Regions from separate parts of the Pseudomonas sp. PLMAX genome, predicted to be linked through region 1. Evidence: predicted binding sites of a transcription regulator. Region 1 holds the regulator's gene; each other region holds the start of a gene.
The links. Region 1 encodes sigma-54, which starts transcription at its own class of promoters, with help from an activator protein. Its sites were predicted from a motif close to ANTGGCATNNANNTTGCTNT; they were not measured.
Positions count from the first base shown of each region.

Region 2: a site for sigma-54 is predicted at 2,675-2,694, ahead of DKB71_RS24600 (CmpA/NrtA family ABC transporter substrate-binding protein). Genes of this name have one in related genera too.
Region 3: a site for sigma-54 is predicted at 1,984-2,003, ahead of DKB71_RS24915 (circularly permuted type 2 ATP-grasp protein). Genes of this name have one in related genera too.

Region 1 covers NZ_CP064949.1:1,057,622-1,065,080, reverse strand. Annotated here, with positions in the region: gene DKB71_RS04740 (ATP-binding cassette domain-containing protein) at 1-173, opposite strand, end outside; gene DKB71_RS04735 (KpsF/GutQ family sugar-phosphate isomerase) at 451-1,425, shown strand; gene DKB71_RS04730 (KdsC family phosphatase) at 1,425-1,949, shown strand; gene lptC (LPS export ABC transporter periplasmic protein LptC) at 1,958-2,530, shown strand; gene lptA (lipopolysaccharide transport periplasmic protein LptA) at 2,517-3,065, shown strand; gene lptB (LPS export ABC transporter ATP-binding protein) at 3,065-3,790, shown strand; gene DKB71_RS04710 (RNA polymerase factor sigma-54) at 3,975-5,468, shown strand; gene hpf (ribosome hibernation-promoting factor, HPF/YfiA family) at 5,544-5,852, shown strand; gene ptsN (PTS IIA-like nitrogen regulatory protein PtsN) at 5,865-6,329, shown strand; gene rapZ (RNase adapter RapZ) at 6,332-7,189, shown strand; gene DKB71_RS04690 (HPr family phosphocarrier protein) at 7,205-7,459, shown strand, end outside.
Region 2 covers NZ_CP064949.1:5,436,887-5,444,345, forward strand. Annotated here, with positions in the region: gene rlmKL (bifunctional 23S rRNA (guanine(2069)-N(7))-methyltransferase RlmK/23S rRNA (guanine(2445)-N(2))-methyltransferase RlmL) at 1-594, opposite strand, end outside; gene rmf (ribosome modulation factor) at 1,122-1,337, shown strand; gene DKB71_RS24595 (quinone-dependent dihydroorotate dehydrogenase) at 1,563-2,582, opposite strand; gene DKB71_RS24600 (CmpA/NrtA family ABC transporter substrate-binding protein) at 2,812-4,023, shown strand; gene DKB71_RS24605 (ANTAR domain-containing response regulator) at 4,040-4,615, shown strand; gene DKB71_RS24610 (NarK/NasA family nitrate transporter) at 4,861-6,072, shown strand; gene DKB71_RS24615 (protein kinase domain-containing protein) at 6,080-7,459, shown strand, end outside.
Region 3 covers NZ_CP064949.1:5,497,982-5,505,440, reverse strand. Annotated here, with positions in the region: gene DKB71_RS24935 (hypothetical protein) at 1-517, shown strand, start outside; gene DKB71_RS24930 (PLDc N-terminal domain-containing protein) at 600-791, shown strand; gene DKB71_RS24925 (hypothetical protein) at 879-1,112, shown strand; gene DKB71_RS24920 (ribonuclease E inhibitor RraB) at 1,333-1,677, shown strand; gene DKB71_RS24915 (circularly permuted type 2 ATP-grasp protein) at 2,036-3,445, shown strand; gene DKB71_RS24910 (alpha-E domain-containing protein) at 3,458-4,408, shown strand; gene DKB71_RS24905 (transglutaminase domain-containing protein) at 4,405-5,214, shown strand; gene DKB71_RS24900 (c-type cytochrome) at 5,719-6,525, opposite strand; gene DKB71_RS24895 (acetyl-CoA C-acetyltransferase) at 7,137-7,459, shown strand, end outside.

The sequences.
Region 1 (7,459 bases):
AACTGCGCGCCCATCAGGCGCAACAGCGTGGTCTTGCCACATCCGGAAGGCCCCATGATGCCGGTGACCTTGCCGCGCGGGATGCGGATATCAATGTTATTGAAAATGCTGCGCGTACCGCGCTTGAAGGTCAGTCCCTTCAGCTCGACCGCGTAGGCGTTATCGGCGCTCATCTAAACTCCTTGCGATGCAGCCTCACACTCGGACGCCTGGCTTCCTGACAAAAGCACACTACCTCCTGGGCGGGCCGAACTGGCGGCGAACTATATCACTGCAAGCGGCACGCGCCCAAGGCCAATGCCGGGCCATGTTCAGCAACATGACAGCCAGGAAGGCTCAATCCAGAGGGGATTAGGTAACAATGAATGACAATGGGCAACGAACTTGCGTGAGGGTTTGAACCATACCGGCTATAATCGCCGCCTTTTCATCAGGCTAAACATTTTCGAAATGAGCCAATCCAGCGACCTGATCAAGTCAGCACAACGCACCATCCGCCTCGAAGTGGAAGCCGTAAAAGGCTTGCTGCCCCGTATCGACGCGGATTTCGTGCGCGCCTGCGAAATGATTCTGGCCAGCAAAGGCCGTGTCGTCGTGGTCGGCATGGGCAAATCGGGGCATATCGGCAACAAGATCGCCGCGACCCTGGCCAGTACTGGCACCACGGCCTTTTTCGTGCACCCCGCCGAGGCCAGCCATGGCGACATGGGCATGATCACCCGCGACGACATCATCCTGGCGCTGTCGAATTCCGGCTCAACCAATGAAATCGTCACCTTGTTGCCGCTGATCAAGCGCCTGGGCATCCAGTTGATCAGCATGACCGGCAAGCCCCACTCACCGCTGGCCAAGGCCGCCGAGGTCAACTTGAATGTGCATGTCGAGCATGAAGCCTGCCCGCTGAACCTCGCGCCCACCTCGTCGACGACCGCCGCGCTGGTCATGGGCGATGCCCTGGCCGTCGCGTTGCTGGAAGCACGCGGCTTTACCGCCGAGGACTTCGCCTTCTCCCACCCGGGCGGTGCATTGGGCCGACGCCTGCTGCTGAAAGTTGAAAACGTCATGCACGCCGGGCAGGAGCTGCCGCAAGTACAACGCGGCACCCTGCTCAAGGATGCGCTGATGGAAATGACCCGCAAAGGCCTGGGCATGACCGTGGTGCTCGAGGCCGATGGCAAGCTGGCCGGGATCTTCACCGACGGCGACTTGCGACGCACGCTGGACCGCAGTATCGACATCCACAGCGCCACCATCGATCAGGTCATGACAGCCCACGGCAAGACGGCCCGTGCCGAAATGCTCGCCGCCGAGGCCCTGAAAATAATGGAAGATCACAAAATCAACGCGCTGGTCGTGGTCGACAGCGAAGATCGCCCGGTCGGCGCCTTGAACATGCACGACTTGCTGCGTGCGGGAGTAATGTAATGAGCGCTGACCTGCTGCAACGCGGCAAACAGATCAAGCTGGCGGTGTTCGATGTCGACGGCGTCCTGACCGACGGGCGCCTGTACTTCCTCGAAGACGGCAGCGAATTCAAGACCTTCAACACGCTCGACGGCCAGGGCATCAAGATGCTGATGGCGGCCGGCGTGCAAACCGCGATCATCAGCGGGCGCAAAACCCCGGTGGTCGAGCGACGGGCGAAGAACCTCGGCATCCCCCACCTGTATCAGGGCCGCGAGGACAAACTGGTGGTGCTCGACGAGCTTCTTGGCCAACTCGGCCTAAGCTATGAGCAGGTCGCCTACCTCGGAGACGATTTGCCGGACCTGCCAGTGATCCGCCGCGTCGGCATGGGCATGGCCGTGGCCAATGCCGCCAGCTTCGTGCGCGAGCACGCTCACGGCATCACCCAGGCCCGAGGTGGCGAAGGTGCCGCCCGTGAATTCTGCGAATTGATCCTGCGCGCCCAAGGCCGTCTCGATGAGGCTAACGCCGCGTACCTGTGAGCCAGATAATGCTAAGTAAAAAGTTTCGCAACATACTGGTGTTCGGTAGCATCACGGCGATTTTCGCTGCGGTCGGCTACTGGAACATCAGCCCGGAACGCTTCCTCGACAAGCCGGTCGTGCAAGTCGATGAGAGTGCGATCGACTATTACGCCACCAACGCCCACAGCGTACAGTTCCTGCCGGACGGCAGGCTGCAGTACGAGATGACGTCGGACAAGGTCGAGCACCTCAAGGCCACCGAGGTGACGCTGCTGACAAACCCCGACCTGAACATGTTCCGCGGCACCGAGTTTCCGTGGCACGTGCAGAGCGAAAAAGGCGAGGTCAATCCCGACGGCACTGAGGTCGAGTTGATCGATTCAGTACGCATTACACGTTTTGACGAGAAAAATCGCAGGACGCTGATCACCACCACTCGCATGACCGTGTTCCCGCAGCAGCAATATGCGCAGACCGAGCGAGACGTTAGAATCGACGGCGCTGGCGGTGTATCGACTGGCAAGGGAATGAAGGCGTATTTGAAAGAAAGCAGGATACACCTGCTATCGAACGTAAGAGGACAGTATGAGGCTCGTTAAAACCCTCCCTATTTTGCTCAGTCTGGGCGCTGCACTGGGAAGCGTGAGCGCCTGGGCTCTGCCGGACGATCAACAGCAGCCTATTCGCATTCAGGCCGACGATGCCCAGCTGGACGACAAGCAAGGCATCGCCACGTACACCGGCGACGTCATCATCACCCAGGGCTCGATGAAGGTCACCGGCAACAAGGTGACCATGACCCGCGCGCCGAACGGCGACATCGACGTGGTGACCTCGGTGGGCAACCTGGCTTACTTCGAGCAAATGCAGACGGCTGGCGACGCCAAGCCGGTGCAGGGCTGGGGCGTGACCATCCAGTACCTCGCTCCGCAAAACCGCGTCGTGCTGATCGACAAGGCCAAAGTCATCGACAAGGACAACAACGTCACCCAAGGCGAGAAAATCGTCTATGACACCGAGAAGAAACTGGCCAGCGCCGGTCGCGCCACAGGCAGCAAGGTGACCGAGTCGCGTCCGCGCATCGACATGGTGATCCAGCCGAAAAAGAAAACCGACGAGCAAAAGGCCCCGTAATGGCAACTCTGAAAGCCCAGCACCTGGCCAAGAGCTACAAGAGCCGCCAGGTCGTGCGTGACGTCAGCCTGTCCATCGACAGCGGCCAGATCGTCGGCCTGCTCGGCCCCAACGGCGCCGGCAAGACCACCTGCTTCTACATGATCGTCGGCCTGGTACAGGCCGATCAGGGCCGCGTGCTGATTGATGACCTCGACGTCAGCCACCAGCCGATGCACGGTCGCGCCAAGGCGGGCATCGGCTATCTGCCACAGGAAGCGTCGATCTTCCGCAAACTGTCGGTGGCCGACAACATCATGGCCATCCTCGAGACCCGCAAGGAACTCGACAAGGCCGGTCGCCGCAAGGAACTGGAAAGCCTGCTGCAGGAATTCCACATCAGCCACATCCGCGACAACCTCGGCATGAGCCTGTCCGGCGGCGAGCGCCGCCGCGTGGAAATCGCCCGGGCACTGGCCACCAACCCGAAATTCATCCTGCTCGACGAACCGTTCGCCGGCGTCGACCCGATTTCGGTGGGCGACATCAAGCAGATCATCCATCACCTCAAGGCCAAGGGCATCGGCGTACTGATCACCGACCACAACGTCCGTGAAACCCTGGATATCTGCGAAACCGCCTATATCGTCAACGATGGCCAACTGATCGCCGAAGGTGACGCTGAAACCATCCTGGCCAATGACCTGGTCAAGGAAGTGTACCTGGGGCACGAATTCCGTCTGTAAGCGTCGAGGTGTCCGGCGGGTCGACCGAGCGCTCGGCGCAATAAAAAATCAACCTTTTTTTATTGTTACAGCGCTCTAGGCAAACGCCGCGGTTTCGGGCATATAATTTGCTTATGTTTGGCGCTCCGGCGCCCTGTAGTGGATGGCGCATGTGCGCCGGCGAATAAGGTGTTAAGCCCCTGCCATGAAACCATCGCTAGTCTTGAGAATGGGCCAGCAGCTGACGATGACACCGCAGCTGCAACAGGCCATCCGCCTGCTCCAATTGTCGACCCTGGACCTGCAACAGGAAATCCAGGAGGCCCTGGAGTCCAACCCGATGCTCGAGCGCCAGGAAGAAGGCGACGACTTCGACAATTCCGACCCGCTGGCCGACAACGCCGAACACAAGCCCAGTACCGACATCCAGGAACCCTCTTACCAGGAAACCGCCCCGACGGTCGATAACCTCGAGGAAGGCGACTGGAACGAGCGAATTCCTAACGAACTGCCGGTCGACACCGCCTGGGAAGACGTGTACCAGACCAGTGCCAGCAGCCTGCCGAGCAACGATGACGACGAGTGGGATTTCACCACCCGCACATCGGCGGGCGAGAGCCTGCAAAGCCACCTGCTGTGGCAATTGAACCTGGCACCGATGTCCGACACCGATCGCCTGATCGCCGTGACCCTGATCGACTGCATCAACAACCAGGGTTATCTGGACGAGACGCTGGAGGAGATCCTCGAAGCCTTCGATCCGGAACTGGACATCGAACTGGACGAAATCGAAGCCGTCCTGCACCGCATCCAGCAATTCGAACCCGCCGGCATCGCTGCCCGCAACCTGGGCGAATGCCTGCTGCTGCAATTGCGCCAGCTACCCGCCAAGACGCCTTGGCTGGCCGAGGCCAAGCGCCTGGTCACCGACTACATCGACTTGCTCGGCAGCCGCGACTACAGCCAGCTGATGCGCCGCATGAAGCTCAAGGAAGACGAACTGCGCCAGGTGATCGAACTCGTGCAGAGCCTCAACCCGCGCCCTGGCTCGCAAATCGAGTCGACCGAAGCCGAATACGTGGTACCCGACGTGATCGTGCGCAAGGACAACGAGCGCTGGTTGGTGGAGTTGAACCAGGAGTCGGTGCCGCGCCTGCGGGTCAACGCCCAGTACGCAGGCTTCGTGCGCCGTGCCGACACCAGCGCCGACAACACCTTCATGCGCAATCAGCTGCAGGAAGCCCGCTGGTTCATCAAGAGCCTGCAGAGCCGCAACGAAACCCTGATGAAAGTGGCCACGCAGATTGTCGAGCATCAGCGCGGCTTCCTGGAGTACGGCGACGAGGCCATGAAACCGCTGGTGCTGCATGACATCGCCGAAGCGGTCGGCATGCACGAGTCGACGATTTCGCGGGTGACCACGCAGAAATTCATGCATACCCCTCGGGGCATCTATGAACTGAAATACTTTTTCTCCAGTCACGTCAGCACCTCCGAGGGCGGAGAATGCTCGTCCACGGCGATTCGCGCGATCATCAAAAAACTGGTGGCGGCGGAAAATCAGAAAAAGCCGTTGAGTGACAGCAAGATCGCTGGTTTACTGGAGGCACAAGGCATTCAGGTGGCTCGCCGCACCGTCGCCAAGTACCGCGAATCCCTCGGGATCGCGCCTTCGAGCGAACGCAAGCGGTTGATGTAGGGCCACGCCACAGCGTTCCAGTGGCAGATCATCTGGATCTGCCGCTTTATGCACTGGCAACGAAGGAGAAGCTGTATGCAAGTCAACATCAGTGGACACCAACTGGAAGTGACCGAACCTCTTCGCACCTACATCGGCGAAAAACTCGAACGATTGGAGCGACATTTCGACAAGATCACCAACGTGCAAGTCACGATGTGCGTCGAAAAGCTGAAGCAAAAAATCGAAGCCACGCTGCATATTCCCGGCAATGAGGTCGTCGCAAACGCGGAACATACTGATATGTACGCAGCTATCGACTTACTGACCGACAAGCTGGATAAACAACTCAAAAAGCATAAGGAAAAGACCCAGAGCCTCCTCCAGGGCGCTACGGGTCGTTAACACTCCCAACCCATGATCCGACTTGAAAGCATCCTGACCCCCGGCCGTTCCCTGGTGAACGTGCCGGGCGGCAGTAAAAAGAAAGCCCTCGAGCAAATTGCCAACCTGATCGCCCGGGAAGTGCCGGATCTGGAGATGCAAGATGTCTTCGAGGCTTTGATTGCCCGTGAAAAACTCGGTTCGACCGGTTTTGGCAACGGCATCGCCATTCCCCACTGTCGCCTGAAGGGCTGCACATCGCCCATCAGCGCCTTGATGCACCTCGACGCCCCTATCGATTTCGACGCCATCGATGGCGCCCCGGTTGACCTGTTGTTCGTGCTACTGGTCCCGGAAGCCGCTACCGATGCGCACCTGGAGCTTTTGCGCCAGATCGCCAGCATGCTCGACCGCAAGGAAGTGCGCGAAAAACTGCGCAGTGCCGCGAGCAATGAAGCCTTGTATCAGGTTGTCCTGGACGAGCAAAACGGTCACTAATCATGCGCTTGATCATCGTCAGCGGTCGTTCCGGCTCAGGTAAAAGTACCGCCCTCGACGTCCTCGAGGACAACGGCTACTACTGCATCGACAACCTGCCTGCCGGTTTGCTGCCCGAACTGGCCGAGCGCGCGCTGATTCACACCGAGCTGGCGCAACCGCTGGTTGCCGTATCCATCGATGCGCGCAACCTGCCAAGTCACCTGTCGCGTTTCCCCGAGCTGCTGGCCGAAGTGCGCAGCCGCCACATCCAGTGCGATGTCCTGTACCTGGATGCCGACGAGGAAACCCTGCTGAAGCGTTTCTCGGAAACCCGCCGCCGTCACCCGCTGAGCAATGCCAACCGCTCACTGGCCGAGGCGATCAACGACGAGACCACCCTGCTCGGGCCGATTGCCGACCTGGCCGACCTCAAGCTCAACACCACCAGCCTGAACCTGTATCAACTGCGCGATACCATCAAGCTGCGCCTGCTGAACCAGCCGGAACCCGGTACGGCATTCCTCGTCGAGTCGTTCGGGTTCAAGCGTGGCATGCCGGTCGACGCCGATCTGGTATTCGATGTGCGCTGCCTGCCCAATCCTTACTGGAAGCCGGAACTGCGCGAGCAGTCCGGGCTCGACCAACCGGTGGCCGATTACCTGGCGGCGCAACCCGATGTCGAGGAGATGTTCCAGGACATTTCTACGTACCTGCTCAAATGGCTGCCACGTTTTGCCGCCAGCAACCGCGCCTATGTCACTATTGCCATTGGCTGCACCGGCGGCCATCACCGCTCCGTCTACCTGACTGAACGTCTTGGCCAGGTCCTGCAGCAATCCCTGAAGAACGTCCAGGTTCGCCACCGCGACCTCAGCTAAAGGATTCACACCGCGATGCCTGCTCTGGAAATCGAAATCATCAACAAGCTGGGCCTGCATGCCCGCGCTTCGGCAAAATTCGTTGGAATCGCCGGTCAATTCAAGGATTGCACGATCAGGGTAGGACGCACGCCAGAGACCACCGTCGACGGTAAAAGCATCATGGCGATGATGATGCTGGCCGCCGGCAAGGGCACCAGGATTTACCTGAGCACGGAAGGCGAGCAGGAACAGGAAGCGCTGGATGCGCTGGTGAAGTTGATCAACAAC
Region 2 (7,459 bases), 2.7 Mb from region 1:
GCCGCCTTCAGCGGCAATACGCGGCCAGCCGGAACGGATCAGGATCGCCGCCGCGAGGTTTTCCTTCAGCGGTGCCGCACCTTGCTGCAGGCGATAGCCGCGCTGGTGCAGGCTGTGGCCGGAAAGGTCGAGCGAGAGGATCGCTTCACCGCGATCCAGGCGCAGATGGATGCGCAGGTCCGGGTTGAGCTTGTCGATGGATGGACGGTCGCCCTGCGGGGTGCGCAGTTTGTCGACGATGGCGTCCTTGACCTTCAAGGCGCCGAAGTGGGTGTTGTCGATGCCTGAGCCGTGACCGCTGAATTCGACGGCCAGGGTACCGTCATTGAGCATGTGGTCCTGCCACTCGATGTCCAGCACGCCGTGGTAGAGGTCTTCGGCGTCTTTCATCGGGAAACGCTTGAGGACCAGCAGCACCCGGTTGGCCAGGCGCGACCACAGGCACAGGCGATAAGCGGTTTCCATGGTGGCCATGCCACGCACGGCAGAAGTGTGCTCACGCGCTTCCTCAAGGCCAAGCCCGACGGCTTCCTCGATGAGCAGGCCTTCAAGGCCTTTAGGGCAAGTGAGGAAGAGTTCGAAACGATCGGACATGGGAATTCGGAGCCTTTGCTGAGTGGACCGGCAACGCATTGCCGGCCCGGTTTTCAATCAGGCGCTTTTCTCGAAGAGCGCCCGCGTGGCACGAGGGTGTGCCATTCCACCCTTGCTGCCCGGGTTAAATGAGCTTAGATGCAAGGACAGATAAAAAGGTTGATGCAACAAAATGACATAAGTCGACCCTTCGTCGAATAGTCCGTCCCGGCAACGGGAGGCATTCTCAGCAAAGGATTAACCTGATCATCCAACGCAGGGCCGATCATACCGGGGTTTGATCAATAAAGACGCCACAAACATCATGTTACTTAGTGCCATAGCACATTAACGGTTACGTCCTTATGACAAAACGATCATTCCCTCGATGTGACGCATTGGTTAGAACTCAACACAGGTTGGCGCCGCAATGACGTCAACACCTTGGCTCGTCACGCCGGCAACGAGCCCCAACGGCAGGTTTTTTCTGCCAGACCTCGATTGAGGTCAACGCGATACATACAGTCAACAAGTGAGGGCAACACCCTATGAGAAGACTTAAGCGTGATCCGTTGGAAAGAGCATTTTTGCGCGGATATCAATATGGCGTTGGTGGTAAATCCCGTGAGCTTTGCCCATTTACTCTACCGTCGGTACGCCAAGCCTGGATTAACGGCTGGCGAGAAGGACGCGGCGACAACTGGGACGGTATGACCGGCACTGCGGGAATCCACAGACTCAACGAACTTCACGCCGTCGGCTAACACAGGGCACACACTCCGACACACAATCTGATTTGTAGCGAATTAACCACGCACGTCCCATCCGGACGGCGGGCTACGGCCCAGGGGCTCCTTAGAAGGGGCCCTTTTTTATGTCTGCTCGCAATGCCCTTGTAGGAGCTGCCGAAGGCTGCGATCTTTTGATCTTGCTTTTTTAAGGTCAAGATCAAAAGATCGCAGCCTGCGGCAGCTCCTACAGGGACCGGGTTATCTCAGGGCAGCGATGGCGTCTACCGACTCGCGGATGAGCGCCGGGCCCTTGTAGATGAAGCCCGAGTAGATCTGCACCAGGCTCGCACCCGCGGTGATTTTCTCCGCTGCGTGTTTGCCTTCGGTGATACCGCCCGCTGCAATGATCGGCAAGCGCCCACCCAACTCCGAAGCCAGCACCTTCACGGTGTTCGTGCTCTTGTCACGCACCGGTGCGCCGGACAGACCGCCCGCCTCGTCACCGTGTTCCATGCCTTCGACGCCCACGCGACTCAGGGTGGTGTTGGTGGCGATGACCGCGTCCATCCCGGTTTCGATCAACGCTTGCGCAACCTGCGCGGTTTCTTCGTCGGTCATGTCCGGGGCGATCTTGATCGCCAGCGGCACGTGTTTGCCATGGCGCAGCGCCAGTTCGGCCCGACGGGTGGCGAGGTCCGCCAGCAGCTGCTTGAGCGAGTCACCGAACTGCAGGCTGCGCAGGCCCGGGGTATTGGGCGAGCTGACGTTGACCGTCACATAGCTGGCATGGGCATAGACCTTGTCCAGGCAGATCAGGTAGTCGTCGACCGCACGCTCGACCGGAGTGTCGAAGTTCTTGCCGATATTGATGCCCAGCACGCCCTTGTATTTGGCGGCCGCCACGCGGGCCAGCAGGTGATCGACGCCCAGGTTGTTGAAGCCCATGCGGTTGATGATCGCCTCGGCCTCCGGCAGACGGAACAACCGCGGTTTCGGATTGCCCGGTTGCGGACGCGGGGTAATGGTGCCGATTTCGACGAAACCAAAACCCAATTGTGCAAAACCGTCGATGGCGGCGCCGTTCTTATCGAGACCGGCGGCCAGGCCCACCGGGTTCGGGAACTCCAGGCCCATGACGTTCACCGGCAATCTTGCCGGGGCCTTGCACAGCAAACCGTTGAGCCCCAGACGCCCGCCCGCGCCGATCAGGTCCAGGGACAGATCGTGGGAGGTTTCCGGGGAAAGTTTGAACAACAGCTGACGGGCCAGGGTGTACATGGGCGGATTTGACTCGATTGGCGGCGAAATGAGGCGGCGATTATACCCGCGCATCGGGGTCGCAAGCGAGGCGCGCGACAAAATCAGCGGGCGATGGCATATGCCTTGCACCAGCACAGGCATCAGCACGCAGGCCAACGGCGGAATGCGTGCCAGGACAATGGCGTCGTCAGCCGGCCCTGCTCTTGCGGGGTCCGGGACGACGTTTTTTTTGGAAGGTGCGAAATCGATGAACGAACCCTCATTCGGCCCCCTGGCCTGGGTCAATGGCAGCGACGCTCCGGAAAAGAGCGAAATCAACCTCGGCTTCATGGCCCTGAGCGACTGCGCTTCGGTGGTGGTCGCCGCCACCCAGGGCTTCGCCCAGCCCTATGGACTGACCTTGAACCTCAAGCGCCAGTCGTCCTGGGCCAACCTGCGGGACAAACTGGTCAGCGGCGAACTCGATGCCGCCCACAGCCTGTACGGCTTGATCTATGCCGTGCACCTGGGCATCGGCGGCGTGGCCCCCACCGACATGGCGGTGCTCATGGGCCTGAACCAGAACGGCCAGAGCATCAATCTCTCCCACGGCCTGCAGGCCGCCGGCGTGACCAGTCCTGAAGCATTGGACCGGCACGTGCACCAAAGTCGCCCAAAACTGACCTTCGCCCAGACCTTTCCCACCGGCACCCATGCCATGTGGTTGTACTACTGGCTGGCGAGCCAGGGCATTCATCCGCTGCACGACGTCGACAGCGTGGTGGTGCCGCCACCGCAAATGGTCGCGCACCTGCAGGCCGGGCGCATCGACGGCTTTTGCGTCGGCGAGCCCTGGGCCGACAGCGCAGTGAAACAGGACCTCGGGTTTACCCTGGCCACGTCCCAGGCCATCTGGCCCGACCACCCGGAAAAAGTCCTCGGCTGTACACGCGCCTTTGTCGAGCAATACCCCAACACTGCCCGCGCGTTGGTGATGGCGATTCTCGAAGCCAGCCGCTTCATCGACGACAGCAGCGAAAATCGCCGCAGTACCGCGCAATTACTCAGCGCACCGCAGTACCTCGATGCGCCGCTGGCGTGCATCGAACCGCGGTTGCTGGGCGACTACGCCGACGGCCTGGGCAATCAATGGCAAGACCCGCACGCCCTGCGCTTCCATGGGCAGGGGGAAGTCAACCTGCCGTACCTGTCCGATGGCATGTGGTTCATGACCCAGTTTCGTCGCTGGGGCCTGTTGCGCGACGACCCCGATTACCTCGCCGTAGCCCGCCAGGTGCAACAACTAGGCTTATACCGTGAAGCCGCCAGCGCCGTCGGTGTCGCCGCCCCGGGCAACGAGATGCGCAGCAGCCAGTTGATCGACGGCAAGGTCTGGGACGGTTCGGACCCGGCCGGTTATGCCCGCGGCTTCAAGCTGAACGCCTTGAGCGACAGCTCGCCCCTTCTCGCCAGCCGCTGAACAGGAGACTGCGAACATGTTGCGTATCCTGCTGATCAACGACACCGCGAAAAAAGTCGGACGCCTGAAAGCCGCCCTCACCGAGGCCGGTTTCGAGGTCATCGACGAATCCGGGCTGACCATCGACCTGCCCGAACGCGTCGAAACGGTGCGCCCGGACGTGATCCTGATCGATACCGAGTCACCGAGCCGCGATGTCATGGAGCAAGTGGTGCTGGTCAGCCGCGACCAACCACGGCCGATCGTGATGTTTACCGACGAACACGACCCCGATGTGATGCGCCAGGCGATCAAGTCCGGGGTCAGTGCCTACATCGTCGAAGGCATTCACGCACAGCGCCTGCAACCGATTCTCGACGTGGCCATGGCACGCTTCGAAAGCGACCAGGCCCTGCGCGCACAACTGCACGCCCGCGACCAGCAACTGGCCGAGCGCAAGCGCATCGAGCTGGCCAAAGGGCTGCTGATGAAGATGAAGGACTGCAACGAAGAAGAGGCCTACACCCTGATGCGTCGCCAGGCGATGAGCCGCCAGCAGAAGCTGATCCAGGTGGCGGAGCAGATCATTGCCATGAGTGAGTTGTTGGGCTGAACGGCAAAAGATCGCAGCCTTCGGCAGCTCCTACAGGGGTAGGCATTCCAATTGTAGGAGCTGCCGCAGGCTGCGATCTTTTCGGTTGGCACAGATCTCGCTAGGTATTCACTACAGGTAACCAACGGCGGTTGCCCCACCTACGACAAAGACGTCGCTCACCTCATTTGCCCCATGGCGAATCAGGTGGCGGCGTTTTTTTTGTTTTGGCCCCCGTTCGAGACTCCTATCAGCTGAGGTGCGCGATGAATTCAAGCTTCTGGAAATCCGGCCACACCCCGACACTGTTCGCGGCCTTCCTCTATTTCGACCTGAGCTTCATGGTCTGGTACCTGCTCGGCCCGCTGGCCGTACAGATCGCCGGCGACCTGCACCTGACCACCCAGCAACGCGGGATGGTCGTCGCCACGCCGATTCTGGCCGGCGCGGTACTGCGCTTTGCGATGGGCATGCTGGCTGATCGCCTGTCACCCAAGACCGCCGGCCTGATCGGCCAGGTGATCGTCATCTGTGCGCTGTTCGGCGCCTGGAAACTGGGCATCCACAGCTACGAGCAAGCCTTGCTGCTGGGGCTGTTCCTCGGCATGGCCGGCGCGTCCTTCGCCGTCGCCCTGCCTTTGGCATCGCAGTGGTACCCGCCGCAACATCAGGGCAAGGCCATGGGCATCGCCGGGGCCGGTAACTCCGGCACCGTACTGGCGGCGCTGATAGCACCGGTGCTGGCTGCTGCCTTTGGCTGGAGCAACGTGTTCGGCTTTGCGCTGATCCCATTGATCCTGACGCTGATCGTCTTCGCCTGGCTGGCGAAAAACGCGCCTGAGCGACCAAAAGCCAAGTCCATGGCCGATTACTTCAAGGCCTTGGGCGACCGCGACAGCTGGTGGTTCATGTTTTTCTACAGCGTGACCTTCGGTGGTTTCATCGGCCTGGCCAGCGCCCTGCCCGGTTACTTCAACGACCAATACGGCCTGAGCCCGGTCACTGCCGGTTACTACACCGCAGCCTGTGTATTCGGCGGCAGCCTGATGCGGCCGCTGGGCGGCGCCCTGGCCGATCGCTTCGGTGGCATTCGCACCCTGCTCGCGATGTACACCGTCGCGGCCATCTGCATCGCGGCCGTTGGATTCAACTTGCCGAGTTCCTATGCCGCACTGGCCCTGTTCGTGTGCACCATGCTCGGCTTGGGTGCAGGCAACGGCGCGGTGTTCCAGTTGGTACCCCAGCGTTTCCGTCGCGAGATCGGCGTGATGACCGGGCTGATCGGCATGGCCGGCGGCATCGGTGGCTTTGCCCTGGCAGCCGGCATGGGCGCGATCAAGCAGAGCACCGGCAGCTACCAGATGGCCTTGTGGTTGTTCGCCAGCCTGGGAGTGCTCGCCTGGTTCGGCCTGCATGGCGTAAAACGCCGCTGGAGGACAACCTGGGGTTCGGCCGCCGTGACGGCTGCACGGGTCTGACAGCGCGATGAGCCTGCAACTGAGTTTTGCCCAAGCCAGCGCCATCGGCCCGCGCGAAGAGAACCAGGATGCCTTGCGCCTGGTCACGCCGGCCCCGGCGCTGGCGGCCAGCAAGGGCTTCCTGTTCGCCATCGCCGACGGCGTCAGCCAGTGCGCCGATGGCGGCCTGGCGGCTCGCTCGACCTTGCAGGCCCTGGCCCTGGATTACTACGCCACGCCGGAAACCTGGGGGGTTGCCCAGGCCCTGGATCGCTTGCTGCTGGCGCAAAACCGCTGGTTGCAGGCCAACGGCGCAGGCCAACCGCTGCTGACCACCGTCAGCGCCCTGGTCCTGCGTGGCCGGCGTTTTACCCTGGCCCATGTCGGCGATTGCCGAGTCTATCGCTGGCACGCCGGGCAGTTGCAGCGGGTCAGCGAAGACCACGTCTGGGACCAACCGGGCATGCAGCACGTACTCAAGCGCGCACTGGGACTGGATCAGCACCTGGTGCTGGATTTCCTCGATGGCGAGCTGCGCACCGATGAAAGCTTCGTGCTGCTCAGCGACGGCGTGTGGGCGGTCCTGGGTGACACTGCCATTGCGGCGATCCTGCGCGATCAACCGGACCTTGACAGCGCCGCGCAAACCCTGGTCAACGCCGCGCACCTGGCGGGGAGCCAGGACAACGCCAGCGCCTTGCTGGTGCGCGTCGATGCCCTGGGTGAAGCGAGTATCGGCGATGCCTTGATCCATCTGCAGCAATGGCCGCTGCCACCGGCACTGAAACCGGGGCAGGTTTTCGAAGGCTGGCAGATTGAAGGGATTCTCGGCCAGAGCCAGCAATCGTTGCTTTATCGGGTACGCGACATCCAACAACAACCCTGGTTGCTGAAAACCCTGCCCGCGCGCTTGCACGACGATCATCAGGCCGGACAAGCACTGCTGTCCGAAGAGTGGTTCCTCAAGCGCGTGGCCGGGCGGCACTTTCCTGAAGTGCATGCGGCCAGCCAGCGTCAGCATCTGTACTACGTGATGCGTGAGTATCCGGGCTCGACCCTGGCGCAACTGCAGGAGCAGATCGGGCCCTTGCCCCTGGCGCAGTGGCAGGATGTGGCGGAACGCCTGCTGCGAGCGGTCGGCCTGCTGCATCGACGGCAGATCCTGCATCGCGATATCAAGCCGCAGAACCTGCTGTCTGGGGACGACGGCGAGCTGCGCCTGCTGGATTTCGGCCTCGCCTACTGCCCCGGCCTGTCTGAGGATCAACCCAGCGCCCTGCCGGGAACCCCCAGCTATATCGCCCCGGAAGCCTTCCGCGGTGACGCACCCACGCCGCAACAGGACCTGTATGCGGTGGGGGTGACTTTGTATTTTTTGCTCACCGGGCAGTATCCCTACGGTGAGATA
Region 3 (7,459 bases), 2.6 Mb from region 1:
CATCGAACTCATCAGCAACATCAGCTCCGGGTGCATGGGCGATGACGAAATCGAGAAAGTCGCTGACGAAGCGGCCCAGGCCTACGCTGATCCAGCGGCTTTCCTGAGCGCCAACCCGGACATCAACTACGACGACACTTTCCCGATCCCGCTGGGTGAGTGGGTGGTCGTTGGCAGCCTGCCCGAGACCGTGCTGTTCCAGGCCGACACCTACATGGACCTGTTTGCCCAGATCGTTGCCTCGTTCGGCCCGGGGGTGGAGTTCAATCTCAAACCCAAGCAGCTGGCCAAGACCGAAGCCCTGACCGCGCTCAATCGCATCCAGGTGCAGATGAGCAGCCTGAACAAGGAAAACGGCGGTTACACGCTGATGAACTTCAGCCAGTTGCTGGATGATGAACTGCAAGTGGTCCTGGTCTACGGCAATGCCGTGCCACGGGTACTGGAGCTGTGCGCCGAAGTCGGCATCGCCGCCACCCCCTCGCTGGAAGCCTTGAAAGTGGCGATCCACGTCTGAATCGGTAAAGCTGTCAAAAAAAAGGAACCCTGGTCAGGGCCGTCTATCCTATGAGGGCATACCACTCTTCGGGAGCGTCATCATGGGTTCCACGTTCAATAGCCTGGTTGGCCTGATCATTCTTGCCTTGGACATCTGGGCAATCATCAACGTGCTCAAAAGCGGCGCCGAGACCGGGATGAAGATCTTCTGGGTGCTGTTGATCCTGTTGCTGCCGGTTCTGGGCCTGATCATCTGGGCCATCGCAGGGCCGCGAGGAAATGTACGCGTCTGACGAAAGAACACTCGCCGGAACATTTGCCCGGCGTCCAAGGTCGAGATAGATGTAGGCCCATTCATGGGTTTTATCGAGGAGGCACCGATGCAAAAGTGGAAAGTCACTTTCGTGGATGATCATGGTGAAGTAATCGACGAAGTCTTCGAGTGCGACGAGTGCCCGAATCACGAGCAGGCCGCCAGACTCATCAAGGAACGGCTCCTTCCTGTGGCCGCCGAACTGGATCTGAATGATCTGGAGGGGCGAACCAGCGATGCAGGCGTAAAAAACCTGAAAACCCAGAACAGTATCGAAATCCGCAGCATTACCCCCATCTGAACCACTTCTTGTCCTTGACTGCTGTAAAACCAGGCCTTGGCAGCGCCTCTATCTTGGGGCTACTCTGCAATCGAGATCAGCGAATGGATCGCTAAGGTCTGGTCTTGTCAGCTCCATGCTTGTTTCCCATCGACATCTGGTTGTCGATTCGTGCGTACCCTCTGGGTCGCGCACCCAGGGAGTACGGAAAGTCTATCCATCAGTTTGAGGAGGACGTTTCATGAGCACAGCCTATCAAGAAGACATCAGCAGCAGTGTGCTGCGCCGCATGAAAGAAGGCGGTTTCGACTTTTCCCGGTTCCATCCCATCGAGTTCTACGCCATTTTCCCGGACGAGGAGCGGGCACGCAGGGCGGCAGGACATTTCCACCGTGGTGAATCCCTGGATGCGCAAGTCAGTGTGCGCGACGATGGCGCTTGGGCGCTGGAGTTGTGCAAGGTCATGTATGCGACCTACGACGACATCGGCGATTTCGAACAGGGTTTCGAGGCAGTGGTAGAGCCTCTGGGCGGTATCATCGAAGGCTGGGGTGTGAAACAGGAGGTACGAGGGCGACTCGCATAATCTTATGAACAGTGACACTCGGCAATGACGGCTGACCTTCGGGTTGGCCGTTTTCGTTTGTGCCGATGGAAATTCCACACGGTTTTGCAGGAGCCCGGCTTGCCGGCGAAGGCGTCCCCGAAGAACGCCGCATGACCTAATGACGCCTTCGCCGGCAAGCCGGCTCCTACAGAATATGCTAGTGATGGGCGACAACAACGCCTTGCAATGAAGCGGGGGCAGTCAGGTTGGGGCATTTGCCGCACAGGATTGGTGCGGTGCTCGCGTAGTGAATATCCAACCGATTGAAATCTAAGCGTTTCTGCCGATGGCACGGGCCTTGCGAAGGCCTGGATGTCCGGGTGACAAGGAGTACGGCATGATCCGCACCTATTTTGATGAAATGTACGATGCCGGCGGCCAGGTCCGCCCGCATTATCGGGAGTTTGCCCGTTGGCTGGCCGAAACGCCTGACGAGCTTCTGGCACAACGGCGACGCGAGGCCGATCTGTTGTTTCATCGCGCCGGGATTACCTTCACGCTCTACGGTGATGAGCAGGGGACAGAGCGCCTGATTCCCTTCGACACCATCCCGCGCAGCATCCCCGCCAGTGAATGGCGGGTGGTCGAGCGCGGCTGCATCCAGCGGGTCAAGGCGCTGAACATGTTCCTCGCCGACCTCTACCACGAGCAACGCATCATCAAGGCCGGGATCATTCCCGCCGAGCAGGTGCTGGCCAACGAGCAATACCAGTTGGCTATGCAGGGGCTCGACCTGCACCGGGATATCTATTCGCACATTTCCGGCGTCGACCTGGTGCGCGACGGTGACGGCACCTACTACGTGCTCGAAGACAACCTGCGTACACCCAGCGGCGTCAGCTACATGCTCGAAGACCGCAAGATGATGATGCGCCTGTTCCCCGAGCTGTTTGCGGCCCAGCGCATCGCCCCGATCGACCATTACCCGAACCTGTTGCTCGACACCCTGAAAAGCTCCAGCCCGATCGATAACCCGAGTGTCGTGGTGCTGACACCGGGGCGCTTCAACAGCGCATTCTTCGAGCATGCGTTCCTGGCGCGGGAAATGGGCGTCGAGCTGGTGGAGGGCGCGGATCTGTTCGTGCGTGACGACAAGGTGTTCATGCGCACCACCGACGGACCGAAAGCCGTCGACGTGATCTACCGCCGACTCGACGATGCGTTCCTCGACCCGCTGGCGTTCAATCCCGACTCGATGCTGGGCGTGCCGGGGCTGTTGTCGTCCTATCGTTCCGGCAATGTCGTGTTGGCGAACGCCATCGGTACCGGGGTGGCGGACGACAAATCGGTGTATCCGTTCGTCACCGACATGATCCGTTTCTATCTGGACGAAGAACCGATCCTGAAGAACGTGCCCACGTGGCAGTGTCGTAATCCATCTGAACTTTCCCACGTTCTGGCCAATCTTCCAGAGCTGGTGGTCAAGGAGACCCAGGGCTCCGGCGGCTACGGAATGCTGGTGGGGCCGGCGGCCACCGCAGCGGAAATCGAAGCCTTCCGCGCGCGCATCATCGCCAAGCCCCATGCCTACATCGCGCAGCCGACGCTGTCTTTGTCGACCTGTCCGACCTTTGTCGAAAGCGGCATCGCACCACGCCACATCGACCTGCGTCCGTTTGTATTGTCTGGCCGCGAAACCCGGGTCGTACCCGGCGGTTTGACCCGTGTCGCCCTGCGCGAAGGCTCCCTGGTGGTGAACTCCTCCCAGGGCGGCGGAACCAAGGACACCTGGGTGGTCGAGGAATGAAGGAAGCCTGACATGTTAAGTAGAACTGCCTCGGATTTGTATTGGATGTCGCGTTACCTGGAGCGGGCGGAAAACCTCGCACGGATGCTCGACATCAGTTATTCGCTGTCGCTGATGCCGCAGGATGGCCGCGGCGACGGCCTGCACGAACTGGCCATGCCGCTGCTGATCACCGGCACCCTGGATGATTACCTCGAACGCCACGGCGCGCTGCATGCCGAACGGCTGTTGCATTTCTTTGCCCTGGACGCGGAGAACCCGGCGAGCATCTACAGCTGCCTTGGCGCCGCACGGGCCAGTGCCCATGCGGTGCGTGGGCGCATCACCGCCGACATGTGGGAAAACATCAACGCCACCTGGCTGGAGATTCGCGGCATTGCCCAACAGGGCCTGAGCCGCTACGGCATGAGCCGTTTCTGCGAGTGGATCAAGGAGCGTTCCCACCTGTTCCGTGGTGCGTCCTACGGCACCATCATGCGCAATGACGCGTTCCGCTTCATTCGCCTGGGGACGTTCATCGAACGCGCCGACAACACCCTGCGCCTGCTCGATGCCCGCTATGAAATGGCCGGCGACCAGGCCGAAGCGGTCAGCGACGGCACGGCCCACGCCTACTACCAGTGGAGCGCCTTGTTGCGGGCCTTGTCGTCTTTCGAGGCCTACACAGAGATCTACCGTGACGCACCCGGTGCGCGGCATGTGGCCGAGTTGCTGCTGCTGCGCGCCGATGTGCCGCGCTCTTTGCGCGCCTGCACCGAAGAAATAGACCAGATCCTCGCCCAGCTTCCGGGGGCCAACGGCCGCCCGGCACAGCGCCTGGCGGCGGAGATCGATGCGCGATTGCGCTACACCGGCATCAGCGAAATTCTCGACGAAGGCCTGCATGCCTGGCTCACCGAGTTCATCCCGCTGGTGCGCCAGCTGGGCAATGCCATTCACAGTTCCTACCTGGAGGCTGCATGAGACTTTCCATAAGCCACGAGACCACCTATCACTACGAGGATCAGGTGCGGGCGAGCATCCAGTACCTGCGGCTGACCCCCCACGACAGCGAGCGCCAGCACGTGCTGAGCTGGCAGCTGGATCTGCCGCGGCCAGTGCGCGCGCAACTTGATCCGTTCGGCAACATCCTGCATGTGCTGACCATGGACGAGCCCCACGAGGCGATCATCATCGGCGCCCGTGGCCAGGTCGACATCGACGAGCTGCGCGAGGCTGAGCACGAGAGCCAGTCGGCCTTGCCGTTCCTGCGTTTCACCCGGCTGACCGAGGCCGACCAGGCACTGCGCGCCTTCGCCGACAAGGCATGCAAGCAGCGCCGCGATCGTACGGCGCTGATCGACTTGATGCACGGCCTGAACCAGCACATGACCTACACACCGGGCTCCACCGAAGTGGACACCAGCGCCGCGCAGGCTTTCGCCGGGCGTTCAGGCGTGTGCCAGGACCACACCCACGCATTCCTCGCCTGCGCGCGCAGCCTGGGCATCCCGTCGCGTTATGTGTCGGGGTACCTGTACAGCGAAAACAGCGAACACCTGGCCAGCCATGCCTGGGCCGAAGCCTGGCTGGATGACGCCTGGTACAGCTTCGACGTGACCAATGAACTGGCGCGACCGGAGCGGCACCTGAAACTGGCGGTGGGCCTGGATTACCTGGACGCCTGCCCGGTGCGCGGCATGCGCCGCGGGGGTGGGTGTGAGCAGATGCATGCGAAGGTGTTTGTATCCCCGATGCCCGCACCGGTCATCTCGGTGCAACAACAGTAATCAGCTGCACACCCTGTAGGAGCCCGGCTTGCCGGCGAAGGCGTCCTTGAACATTGCACTGGTCTTCCGGGCGCCTTCGCTGGCAAGCCAGCTCCTACAACGAAGGCGTCCTTGAACATTGCGCCAGACTATCGGCCGCCTTCTCCTGTAGGAGCCCGGCTTGCCGGCGAAGGCGTCCTTAAACATTGCACTAGTCTTCCGGGCGCCTTCGCTGGCAAGCCAGCTCCTACAGCGAAGGCGTCCTTGAACATTGCGCCAGACTATCGGCCGCCTTCTCCTGTAGGAGCCCGGCTTGCCGGCGAAGGCGTCCTTGAACATTGCACCAGACTATCGGCCGCCTTCTCCTGTAGGAGCCCGGCTTGCCGGCGAAGGCGTCCTTGAACATTGCGCCAGACTATCGGCCGCCTTCTCCTGTAGGAGCCCGGCTTGCCGGCGAAGGCGTCCTTGAACATTGCGCCAGTCTATCGGACGCCTTCGCCGGCAAGCCGGGCTCCTACAAGGTGTTCAGGGTTTTACCTTGCGCCCGACCATATGCTGCAAATACCCCACCAGCATCCCCAGATCCTCATCCGGCAACACCTCGGCCGAGAACCCCGGCATCTTCGCCTGGGGCCATTGGCGCAAACTCTGCGGGTCGCGGATATAGCGCTTGAGGAAATCCGCGCCGAAATACTCGGTGGGGTTGAAGGGAATATTCAGGTCCGGGCCGAACTGCGCATCCCCGGCGCCATTCAAGCGATGGCACGCCAGGCAGTTTTTCTGGAACAGCGCAAAACCCTGGTTCACCGGGTCATCGGCCTTCAGCGCAGGATCCGGCAGCAGGGCAGGGAAGCGCTCGGCCACGGGGGCCATGCGCTTGATGCTGGCGACCTCGAACGGCCATTGTTCCGGGCTGATGTTGCCTGCCCGCGGATCGGTCCAGACCAGGTAAAACGGCCCGGCGCTGTGCTTGCCTTCCGCCAGCGGTGGCCATGGCTTGGCGGGGTCTTCGATCGCCAGCCAGGCACGCGCGCCCTGGGTGTTGAGCAGCGGGGCGGCCGCCAGTTCGGCGGCAAAGCCGTCCAGCGCCACGGCTTGCAGGTGGTCGTCAGGCTTGATGTCGGTCAATAGCGCGGCCAGCGGCACGGCGCGGTAGGCCATGTCACGCTTGTAGGACACGTCATTGCTGATGTTGATGGTCTGCACCTGAGGGTGCTTGAGCAGCTCCTCGGTTTGCCACGTGCGACTGTTCGCGCCCAGCTCCAGGTTCAGCTGTGCGGCATGAAGAGGCGTACTGAGCAGCAGGGCCCCGAACACAATGAGCGTTTTCAAATGATCGCCATCCCTGTCGTGGAAGTGCCGCAAAGGTTGGCACAGCCACGCTGGCCCGGGAAGGAAGCCAGTCACATTTTTACTTGGCGATAAAACATCTTGCGCCGTTTTCCAAAGAACGACTATCCGATCACCTTGGTCAGGTTCGGCAAAATCAACAACAGAGTGGTGGCGAAAAGAATGAGCCCGGCTTGACGAACTTTCGATTGTTTGAACATGGCTGACCGCCTTTTTTTTGTTATTTCCTGATGCCTGCCTGCACATCTCCTGACGGCAAACGCTGCACTTCCTGTAGGACGAGCGCCTCGGCAAAACCCGACGACAACTTCGTACACCTTCACCTTAGAGCCCGCGTCACGCTTGGTTTAGATCCATTTAGTATGGTGTTCTCACAAGATGCTATTAAAAAGGCATGAGGCCTATTGCCAGCTTCTTGGGCGGCCTTTTGCTAGACACCTGCGTGTCCTGAACCGGTTCACCGGCTGCGGGATGACCGTCCGTCTGAGCGTGAGCGTCAATGCCTGTGAGCGCTGCGGTCATTGAATCCATGACGCCATGGGCCAACAGTGAGGGCTGTATTTTTCTCACCTGCATTGCGGTTCGAGGACGTCATGACCCAAGCTTTCATTTTCGACGCGTTACGTACGCCCCGTGGCAAAGGCAAGGCCAACGGTGCCTTGCATGGCGTCAAGCCGGTGAGCCTGGTGGCCGGGTTGCTCACGGCGCTGCAACAGCGAACCGACCTGGATACCAGCCAGGTCGATGACGTGGTGCTCGGTTGCGTGACGCCCATTGGCGATCAAGGCTCCGACATCGCCAAGACCGCGGTCCAGGTGGCGGATTGGGACGTCAGCGTGGCCGGTGTGCAGATCAATCGTTTCTGCGCCTCGGGGCTGGAGGCGGTGAACCTGGGGGCGATGAAAGTCCGTTCCGG